DNA from 3 places in the Paenibacillus sp. FSL M8-0334 genome. Region 3 is predicted to be linked to each of the others. Evidence: predicted binding sites of a transcription regulator. Region 3 holds the regulator's gene; each other region holds the start of a gene.
What was found. Region 3 encodes NrdR, which represses ribonucleotide reductase genes. Its sites were predicted from a motif close to AACACNATATATNGTGTT; they were not measured.
Positions count from the first base shown of each region.

Region 1: MKX64_RS02705 (anaerobic ribonucleoside triphosphate reductase) is a predicted target of NrdR. The motif match lies at 1,225-1,242, and genes of this name have one in related genera.
Region 2: MKX64_RS18610 (adenosylcobalamin-dependent ribonucleoside-diphosphate reductase) is a predicted target of NrdR. The motif match lies at 1,656-1,673, and genes of this name have one in related genera.

Region 1 covers NZ_JBBOCH010000001.1:613,762-617,043, forward strand. Annotated here, with positions in the region: gene MKX64_RS02705 (anaerobic ribonucleoside triphosphate reductase) at 1-1,191, opposite strand, end outside; gene MKX64_RS02710 (PCYCGC domain-containing protein) at 1,511-2,080, opposite strand; gene MKX64_RS02715 (replication-associated recombination protein A) at 2,134-3,282, opposite strand, start outside.
Region 2 covers NZ_JBBOCH010000002.1:977,273-980,554, forward strand. Annotated here, with positions in the region: gene MKX64_RS18605 (DEAD/DEAH box helicase) at 1-1,490, opposite strand, end outside; gene MKX64_RS18610 (adenosylcobalamin-dependent ribonucleoside-diphosphate reductase) at 1,782-3,282, shown strand, end outside.
Region 3 covers NZ_JBBOCH010000002.1:635,503-638,784, reverse strand. Annotated here, with positions in the region: gene MKX64_RS17110 (ABC transporter substrate-binding protein) at 1-112, opposite strand, end outside; gene MKX64_RS17105 (response regulator transcription factor) at 407-1,102, shown strand; tRNA gene MKX64_RS17100 (tRNA-Ala) at 1,346-1,418, opposite strand; gene nrdR (transcriptional regulator NrdR) at 1,674-2,147, opposite strand; gene MKX64_RS17090 (alpha/beta-type small acid-soluble spore protein) at 2,263-2,487, shown strand; gene MKX64_RS17085 (lytic transglycosylase domain-containing protein) at 2,560-3,123, opposite strand; gene coaE (dephospho-CoA kinase) at 3,120-3,282, opposite strand, start outside.

The DNA of each region.
Region 1 (3,282 bases), on a different contig from region 3:
CGGATACAGCCTCCGGCTGGAGCATTCCACCGCCTTCAGGAACAGATCATAATTCGGCTCCCCTTCGGCCTGGTTCACACCCTGCTTGCACTGGAAAATATGCTGCGGGAATATCGGCGTCTCGCCTCGGCCCAAGCCATCGATCGTTGCATCCAGCAGCGCGCGGGTCACCAGCCTTCCCTCGGTGGAGGTGCACATGCCATAGTTCAGCGAGGTGAACGGAATTTGACCGCCGGCCCGGCTGCTCATCGTGTTCAGATTGTGTATCAGCGACTCCGCTGCCTGCTTCGTCTCATGGACGGTTTCCTCATAGGCATAGGCATAGGTTCGCGGATACGCGGCCTTCAGGGACATATTGTCTATGTAAAGCTCACCATCCTCGAGCAGATGGGCCAGGCTGCCGTCTGCAGACCCTTCATGAGCTTTCCCGCTCGTCTCCCCGAGATAGAGCAGCCCTTTGCGGAAATGTCTGCGAAATGATTTTCCGACATATGGGGCCAGATCCCAGTCGATTTTATTGGCCGAAACCCCGCCAAACTGACTGTTCTGCTGGGACTGAAAAATAATGGCCACAAGCGCCATCGCGGTCATGATGCTCTGCGGCGGGCGCACCGATCCGTTGCCGGTATTAAAGCCTTTAGCCAGCAGACGGTCAAACGGGATAAAGATGCAGTTGGTCGTTCCGAGCGCATATTGATCCAGATCATGCACATACACATAGCCGTCCTTCACCGCCTTGTACAGCTCCGAAGGAAGAACAAAGCGGTTGGCGATCCATTTGGCGTATTCGGAGCCGATGCGGCTCATCTTTCCACTGAAGGATTCCCCGTTCAAATTGGCATTCTCCCGAAGCAGATCAGGATTCGCTGCACCGATCACATCACTGCTGATTTTGTACAGCTCCCCTCTTCTGATCCGCTCCAGATCGCGGGCATCCCGATATTGGCTGTAGGCATCCGCCACTTCCCCATACTGGCTTTCCCTCAGAGCCTGGATGACACAATCCTGAATATATTCCACCGTGAGGCTCTCTGCCTCCGCTACCCGATCCGTCACCTGCTGCCCGATGCGGACCGACACATCGTCTTCAGCGCTGCCTTTGACTGCCCGAAAGGCCTTGTTCACCGCTCTCACGATGCGTGACATATCAAATTCAGTCAAGCTCCCATCCCGCTTCATTACCTGCAACATCTTGATCAATCACTCCCCTGCCGAAATTCAAACAAATCAATATATTGTATGCCAGAACAAGATAACATCAATATGTTGATTTATTCTGTAACAAAAGTCACTGTTTGTTCGAGCAGGATCCGAACGGCTCTGTTTAAGTGCCGGCGAGGCTTGGCCTGACGGCGTTTTTCAAAAAAAATTATGATCCATATCATCCGTAGAGAAGTCCCATACATGGAGAACCCCCCGAGTCCGAATGAGACACGCAAAAAGAAGCTGACCTCCAATCACGATGGTGATCCGAGCCAGCTCCTTTGTTCAGCGGTTATCTATGGATATATTAACTCTCTGCCGGCGGCAGCGGCGTCCGGGTTGGGGCGGCATAACCTGTCTTATATTTCTCGTCGATGGCGGCCCGGATATCGGACAAGTGCATTCCCTCGCTTCTCATCAGTGCGGATTCCACCGCAATGTCCAGGCAGACGCCGCAGCGGGTGCCATGGTCATCCCACTCGACACTGCCGTCCTCCCGGATTTCATGAATGAAGCAGTTCAGATTGCTCTGATGACCGGCGCTATCGCCGCAGCCGCAGTAGCATGGCATGTATTCCAGCACATCGCTGACCTGGGCAGCCAGAGCATAAATCGTCCGCATCTCGCTTACCGCCCCATCCAGGAAGGTTGGAAGTTCCTCGATCGAAGCGGTGACCTCCCGCAAATCCCCGCTCGCATGATGGAGATGGTCATGCTCCCCCGGCGTGTCCCCGGCTGCATGATGCTCCTGCTCAGCCCCGGCGGGCGAGCCGGCCGCAGCGCTATCAGAGTCGGTCGTCTTGCCCGCTTGGCAGCCGCCCAGCACAATCGCTGTGGACAGCAGCAGAATCATATAACGCGACATCTTTCTTGTCATTCCTATTTCCCCCTCCAGCACAATGAATCGTTCATACGAAGCGCAGGACCTGGTTACTCACTCCGGCGAAGGCGCTGGTTATGGGCGATCTTGGCCTCATTCCCCTGCTCCGTAGCCTGATAGAACAGCCGATTGTTCAGCTCCTTCGGCAAATAATCCTGTTTCACATAATGCCCGGGATAATCATGCGGGTATTTGTAGCCAACATGCCCCAGCTTCACCGCGCCTTTATAATGCGCATCCCGCAGATGAAGCGGAACCTCCGCCGACTTCACCTCATCCATGGCAGACATCGCTCTGGATATCGCATCCACAACCGCATTCGATTTCGGGCTTTCAACCGCAAACAGAATCGCCTGGGCGATATTCAGCTTTGCCTCCGGCCAGCCGTTGTTCCGGTACGCTTCCAACGCGCTGACCGCCTGCACCATCGCCTGTGGATTGGCAAGGCCGATATCCTCGCTGCTGGCGGCGATCAGGCGGCGAAGAAACACCATCGGGTCCATCCCGAGCTTCTCAACCGCATACAGAAACCAGAACAGCGCCGCATCGCTGGAGCCGCGGATGCTCTTATGAAAAGCGGACAATACATCGTACTGCGTAGACTCATCCGCCCGCACGGTCGGTCTGCGAATCGATTCCTCCGCCACCTCCAGCGTAATGTGGATGCTGCCGTCCTGCCCCGGGGGCGTGGTGAGCGCGGCCAGCTCCAGTGCATTCAGCGCGCGGCGAATATCGCCGTTAGCCATGGAAGCAATATGATCCAGCGCCGCATCATCCACCTGAAGATCCATAAAGCCCAGCCCTCTGTCCTCGTTCGCCAGCGCTCTTCGCATAGCGATCATGGCATGATCCCTGTTCAGCGGCTCCAGCTGAAACAAGGTTGAGCGGCTCATCAAGGCCCCGTTCACATAGTGAAACGGGTTCTCCGTAGTCGCGCCGATAAAAATAATCGTCCCGTTCTCCACCGCCGGCAGCAGCGCATCCTGTCTGGAGCTGTTGAAGCGATGGACCTCATCGAGGAACAGAATCGTTTTCGTTCCGTACAAACTTTTGTTGCTCTGGGCCTGCTCAATCACTTCCCTGACATCCTTCACAGACGCCTCAACGGCATTCAGCCGCACAAAAGCGCCCTTCGTCTGTGTAGAGATAATGTGAGCGAGCGTTGTTTTTCCACATCCAGGCGGGCCATAGAGAAGAAT
Region 2 (3,282 bases), 340 kb from region 3:
GAGGTTGAAAGGTTGAATATTTTGACATCATTCGTCTGGCCGAGACGATGCACCCGCCCGATCCGCTGCTCTACGCGCATCGGATTCCAGGGCAGATCGAAATTGATCATATGGTGGCAAAATTGCAGGTTGATGCCTTCGCCGCCCGCTTCCGTGGCAATCATCACCTGTGCGCGTCCGCGGAACAGGTCCATCATCCAGTCTTTTTTGCCCCGGTTCATCCCGCCGCGATAAGGCACGGATATCAGTCCGTGATCCCGGAAATAATTAAGCAGATATTCCTGAGTGGCCCGGTACTCGGTGAATACGATCACCTTTTCGTTCATCTCGCGGATCAGCTCAATCGTTTTTTCCGCTTTGGTGTTGGCTTTAATGTTCTTGATCAGGTAGACAAGCTCCCAGATCTTATCGCGGAGCGGTGAGTCCTCGGGCAGCTTCTTCGACAGGTTCACCAGCGTGACAAACACGGCATCCCTGCTGCTGCACACCTCCCGCTGCAAGGTGACAAGCGACAGCATGCTGCTCAGATTGCCGCCAGCTGCCTGATACTGATCTTTAACAAAAGAGGTGACGCCGTCATACAGCGCCTGTTCGTCAGGGGAAAGATTAAGTCCGACGTTGCGGACAGTGCGTTTCGTGAACGCTACGTCGCTCTCCCCGCGGCGGTTGCGGATCATCACTTTGGACAGCTCGTCCTTGAGCTGATCCTGGTTCTTCGGCTTGCGCTTGTCGACGACGAAGTTGGCGGCGAACTGACCCTGCCCGCCGAGCTGGCCGGGCTTGAGCAGAGTGATGAGATTAAACAGCTCGCTGAGATCGTTTTGTACAGGTGTCGCCGTGAGCAGCAGGCAATATTTTTTGCGCAGCTTTTCGATGAATTTATAGTTGGACGTTTTTTTGTTCTTCAGTTTATGCGCCTCATCGATGATGAGCATGTCGTATTCCCGATTGAGCAAAATTTCCGAATGCGGATCGCGCTTGGCAGTGTCCATGGAAGCGACCACAATGTCGTTTTCCCAGGAGTACATTTTCTTCTGGGCCACGGCCGGAATGCCGAATTTGGAGTTCAGCTCACGGACCCATTGCAGCACGAGGGAGGCGGGAACGAGGATCAGCACTTTGGATACGAGCCCGCGGACCATATATTCTTTTAAAATAAGACCGGCTTCAATCGTTTTCCCAAGTCCTACTTCATCGGCCAGAATCGCCCTTCCAGACATTTCGAACAGGACGCGTCTGGCAGTATCCGTCTGGTGCGGGAGCGGAGACAGATCGCCGATATGTTTCAAGCATTGCAGCTCTTCAAAGCTTGTAACGAGACGCGATTTCTCTCCCTCGACGGCCAGCTTGGATAGACGCCAGTCGCCCCAGGGGCCTCCCTTGTCGAGGCGGCTCTCCAGATCCTCCAGCCACGACCGGTCACGGTGTATGGGAACCGGAAGGCGATTGTCCGGATGGCTGCCGACAGGTTCGGCAGGGCGGTTATTCATAGGATTCTCCTCCTCATGATGAAAGTTTCCAAGACAGCAGTACCCCTAGTATGGACGAAAACAGAAGGGTTCATAACTGTGGCGCCTTTTTGGCAGAAGGGAGGGGCCCAAAGTTCACAACTTCGGCATAGCCTGACCATATATAGTGTAGTATAATGATTCATACCTACAATATATGGTGTGTACGGCCGCAGATTTACGTTTAGCCGTATACATACTAGGGTAAGTTGTATTCGAATCAGGATAACCGGATTTAGATCATACTAATGTAGTCATGGGAGGTCGTAGCTCTTGGGTACTTTACAGAATAATCGGCTTGAAGGACTTAGCGAGAAAATCTTTTTGGATCGATATGCGTGGAAGGATGCGGATACTAGCCATGCCAAAGTCGGCGATGTCGTGCTGGTGCTGACAAAGGATGATCCGAAATTTCCGACGAAGGAAGTCGGAGAGATTGTGAAGCGGGAGGGGCGCTCCGTCACCGTCAAGACGCGGAAGGGCGAGCTGGTGGAATCGGATGTCGAGAAACTGACACTAACGATTGAGAAGACGCCGGAAGAGATGTGGGACCGGCTGGCATCGGCGATGGCATCGGTGGAGGCCACACCGGAGCTTCAGGAGGAGTGGCGTCAGAAGTTCCGTCATGTTCTGGATGACTGGAAGCTTGTGCCGGGCGGCCGGATTGCGGCCGGAGCGGGTGCGAGCGATGAGCTGACCCTGTTTAACTGCTACGTCATCCCGTCACCGAAGGATAGCCGCGGCGGCATTATGGAGACGCTGACCGAGATGACGGAAATTATGGCACGCGGTGGCGGGGTTGGCATTAACCTGTCGTCCTTGCGCCCTCGGCGGGCCATTGTAAAAGGGGTTAACGGTTCATCCAGCGGCGCCGTATCCTGGGGCGGACTGTTCAGCTACACAACCGGGCTAATTGAACAGGGCGGCAGCCGCAGGGGCGCATTGATGCTGATGATGAATGACTGGCATCCGGATATTCTGGATTTTATTACAGTCAAACAGACGATGGGGCAGGTGACAAACGCCAACCTGTCCGTGTGCGTCAGCAATGACTTCATGAAGGCGGTCAAGGAGGATCTGGACTGGGAGCTTGTGTTCCCGGACACGACTTCTCCGGATTACGATGAGGTGTGGGACGGAGACCTGGACAAATGGAGAAAAGCCGGACGTCCCGTCATTTCGTATCAAACGGTGAAAGCACGCGACATCTGGCATACGATCATTGAGTCGGCCTGGAAGTCCGCTGAGCCTGGCGTTGTATTCATGGAATATTACAATCAGATGTCCAACAGCTGGTATTTCAATCCGATTATTTGTACCAATCCATGCGGCGAACAGGGGCTTCCGGCTTGGGGCGTCTGCAACCTGTCGGCCATCAACCTGTCGAAGTTCTATGACGAAGACAAGCATGATGTGGCCTGGGATGAGCTGGCCACGACGACCCGTTATGCGGTGCGTTTCCTCGATAATGTGATCGACCGGACACCGTACCATTTTGAAGAAAACGAACAGAATCAGAAAAAAGAGCGCCGCGTCGGACTGGGCTCGATGGGATTGGCCGAGCTGATGATCAAGCTGAAGATCCGTTACGGCAGTCCGGAATCGCTGGAGTTTCTTGATAAGCTGTATGGCTTTATTGCCAGAGAGGCATATCTGTCCTCGGCCGATATTGCGGCAGAGAAAGGTTCGTTTAAGGCGTTTGATGCCGAGCTGTACTTGCAGAGCGGCTTCATGAAGAATATGACGGAGGTGTACCCGGAGGTTGCGGATGCTA
Region 3 (3,282 bases):
CCGATTCCACGGCTTCTTGAGTGCCGCTGCTCGGGTTGTCCGAGCCACCGCTGCAGGCTGCAAGCAGCAGAACCAGTCCCAATAACAGAACCATTAATTTGCGAACACGCATCTTTAATCCCCCTCAACGTTTGATGTTTGGTCCAGATTCACCCAAAGTTTAGCGCTTACATTTCCATGCAACAACCTGGGGAAATCGAGATATTCTACCCCTGAAACGCTAGAAGACCGTCTCCTGCAACGGCTTGTCCGCCAATCTATTTCAACCCAGCTTTGCAAGAAGTAAAGAACGGTTAGGAATGCAAAGAAAAGCACATTGTGGAAAAGGGGGGCCGGACAACATAATGTAAGCGTAAACATTTTGATGGATATTCTGCTTATCGCATTATCTGGGGAGGGAGTCATTATGTCTAAGTTACTGTATATCAATCTGGGCTGCTGCTCCGATGACATGCTTCGCCTGCAGGATTGGCGCAAATGTGGGATGAACATGGAAATCTGCGATGATGATTCTGAGGCATCGCTGCGCCAGATTGAGGAGAATGGCTATTCACTGGCGGTTATCAACATGACCGGCAGCCCCAAGAAAGGGTTGGAGCTGTGCGGTCGAATCCGGAGGATCAGCCGATTGCCCATCATTGTTGTTGAGGATACCATGGAATTTGCCTTCATCCGCAAAGCGCTGCAGCTGCAGGTAAGCGATTACGTACCGAGCACGTTGCCGGCTGAGGAACTGGTGAAGAGCGTAGCTGCTGTTTACGCAAACCAACGCCGCACTGAGGATGACGTGATTCACAGAGTCAAGGAATATGTGGGGAAGAAGCTTCACGAGAATATTACGCTTAAAGACATTTCAAGCAAATTCCATTTCAACCGCTCCTATCTTGGCCAAAAGTTCAAAAACCATGAAAATATGAGTTTTAACCAATATTTGTTCATTCAACGTATGGAAAGAGCGAAAATGCTGCTGGAGCAAACAGATCTGAAGATTTACGAAATTGCGAACGAGGTGGGATATACTGAAATCGACTGGTTTTATAAACGATTTAAATCCTATACCGGCGTAAGTGCCAACGAATATCGTAAGATGGTCGCCTCCTAATCTGCCAAGCCAATGCAAATTAGTCCTTGAGTTATCCAAGGACTGCTGTCTGACCATACGCCTGGTCGCAATTATTGTGCTCCATCCCGGCTTAGCCTGAAGGTTCGGTATTCCTGCGACGTCAGGCCGAATGAACCGATCTCACCGATTTCCCACTGATTGATGTAAGACACTCTTAAGAAACCAAGTTCTTATTAAATTTGGCAAGCAAAAAACCCTTGAACATCAAGGGTTTTCTTCTTATGGAGCCTAGGGGGATCGAACCCCTGACCTCATCGCTGCCAGCGATGCGCTCTCCCAGCTGAGCTAAGGCCCCGTATGTTATTCATTTGCGAATTCAACGATACCCGTTTTCTTCCCGCCTGAATAATATACCATATAGCATCCTGGACATGCAATAGTTTTTTTCAAAAAAACCAGCAGCCAACGGGAGCTGAATCGCGGACGAGCTTAAGCTTAACACGGCGGCTCCGGGCAGTTCTCGGCATGAAGCAATTCCGCCTGCCTAAGACTGCCCTGATTCTCTGCTGCCGCATATTCAGGCAGCTTACGCACCTCGGTTCCTCTTCTTCTATACCTCGGTTTCGTCCGTTCCCTTGGACAGCAGGCTCTTCAGTTCCTTCATAAACATGTTGATATCTTTAAACTGACGATACACCGAAGCAAAGCGGACATACGCCACCTCATCCACAGGATATAGCCGCTCCATCAGCAGCTCGCCAATCTGGCGGCTCTCGACCTCTGCAGCCGCAGTATTGCGAAGCGCCTGCTCCACGTCGGATACAATTTTATCAAGTTGATCCACCGACACCGGCCGCTTCTCACAAGCACGGATCAGACCGCGCAGCACCTTCTCCCTGCTGAATTCCTCACGGCTCCCATCCTTCTTCACGACAATGAGCGGCGTCTCTTCCACCATCTCAAAGGTCGTAAACCTCCTGCTGCACTGCTCGCACTCTCTGCGGCGGCGGATCGACTTGTTCTCATTCGCCGGACGGGAGTCCAGCACCTTGGTCCCTGCATGACTGCAATACGGACACTTCATACGCTACACCACTTCCTTATATAAAAATTACCAATAAATGAAAAGTCATTTTAGGTTATGAAAATCCGAAACCCGAGACATAATACTTGTACCAACCCAAGGAGGTGAACTAACAATGGCACAAAGCAACAGCTCCAACAACCTGGTTGTTCCTCGCGCAAACGCTGCTCTTGAGCAGTTGAAGTACGAGGTGGCTCAAGAACTTGGTATCTCCATCCCACAAGACGGCTACCAAGGTAACATGACTTCCTACGAAAACGGTTCGATCGGGGGATACATCACCAAGCGTCTGGTAACCCTGGCCGAGCAACAATTGGCTGGTCAATTCTCCGGTCAATAATCGATTCTTCCTTTGACAAAGTGAGTGTTGGGAAGGCTTGAGCATTCAAGCCTTTCCAGCGCTCTTTTTCATTCAGAACTCATCGTATATGCTCGTATACTGATTATAATAATAAATGACTCGCTGTACATAATGCCGGGTCTCGCCAAAAGGAATGCTCTTCACATTCTCATAGCTGCCGTCCCAGGTGCCTTTACTGAGCCAGTTCTTGACGTTCCCTGGCCCGGCATTGTATGCCGCAATCGCCGCTATCGGATTGCCGTCCATTTGCTGGTACAGGTTTCTGATGTACCAGGTGCCGAGCTGGATGTTGACGTCCACCTCATGCTTGACGTTGTCCAGCGAGCTGGCCGGCAGCTTGGCCATTTCCATAGCCCAGTTGGCCGTATCCGGCATCAGCTGCATAATGCCGAGCGCGCCTTTCTTGGACTCCTTGCCCGGCTTGAAATTGGTCTCCACGCGGATAATCGAAGCAACAAGGAAAGGATCGACATCATAATAGGACGCATGTTTCCGAATCTCATCCTTGTAATGGATAGGATACAAGAGCGACATCCAGTTGGACGTCAGAAACAGCAGGGATAAAAAAGAAATCAACAGCAGAAGCAGCACTCTCTTTTTCCGGAGCCACCTCATGCCTCTCTAACCATCCTCTGCCATAGCTTGTCCACCTGCTGCTCGGTATCCGCCAATGTCCCGCTGTTGTCGATCACGATGTCAGCCAACTGCTTCTTCTGCTCAATGTCGAGTTGGCTGCTTAATCTGGCCTCTGCCTGTTCCTTCGATATTCCGTCA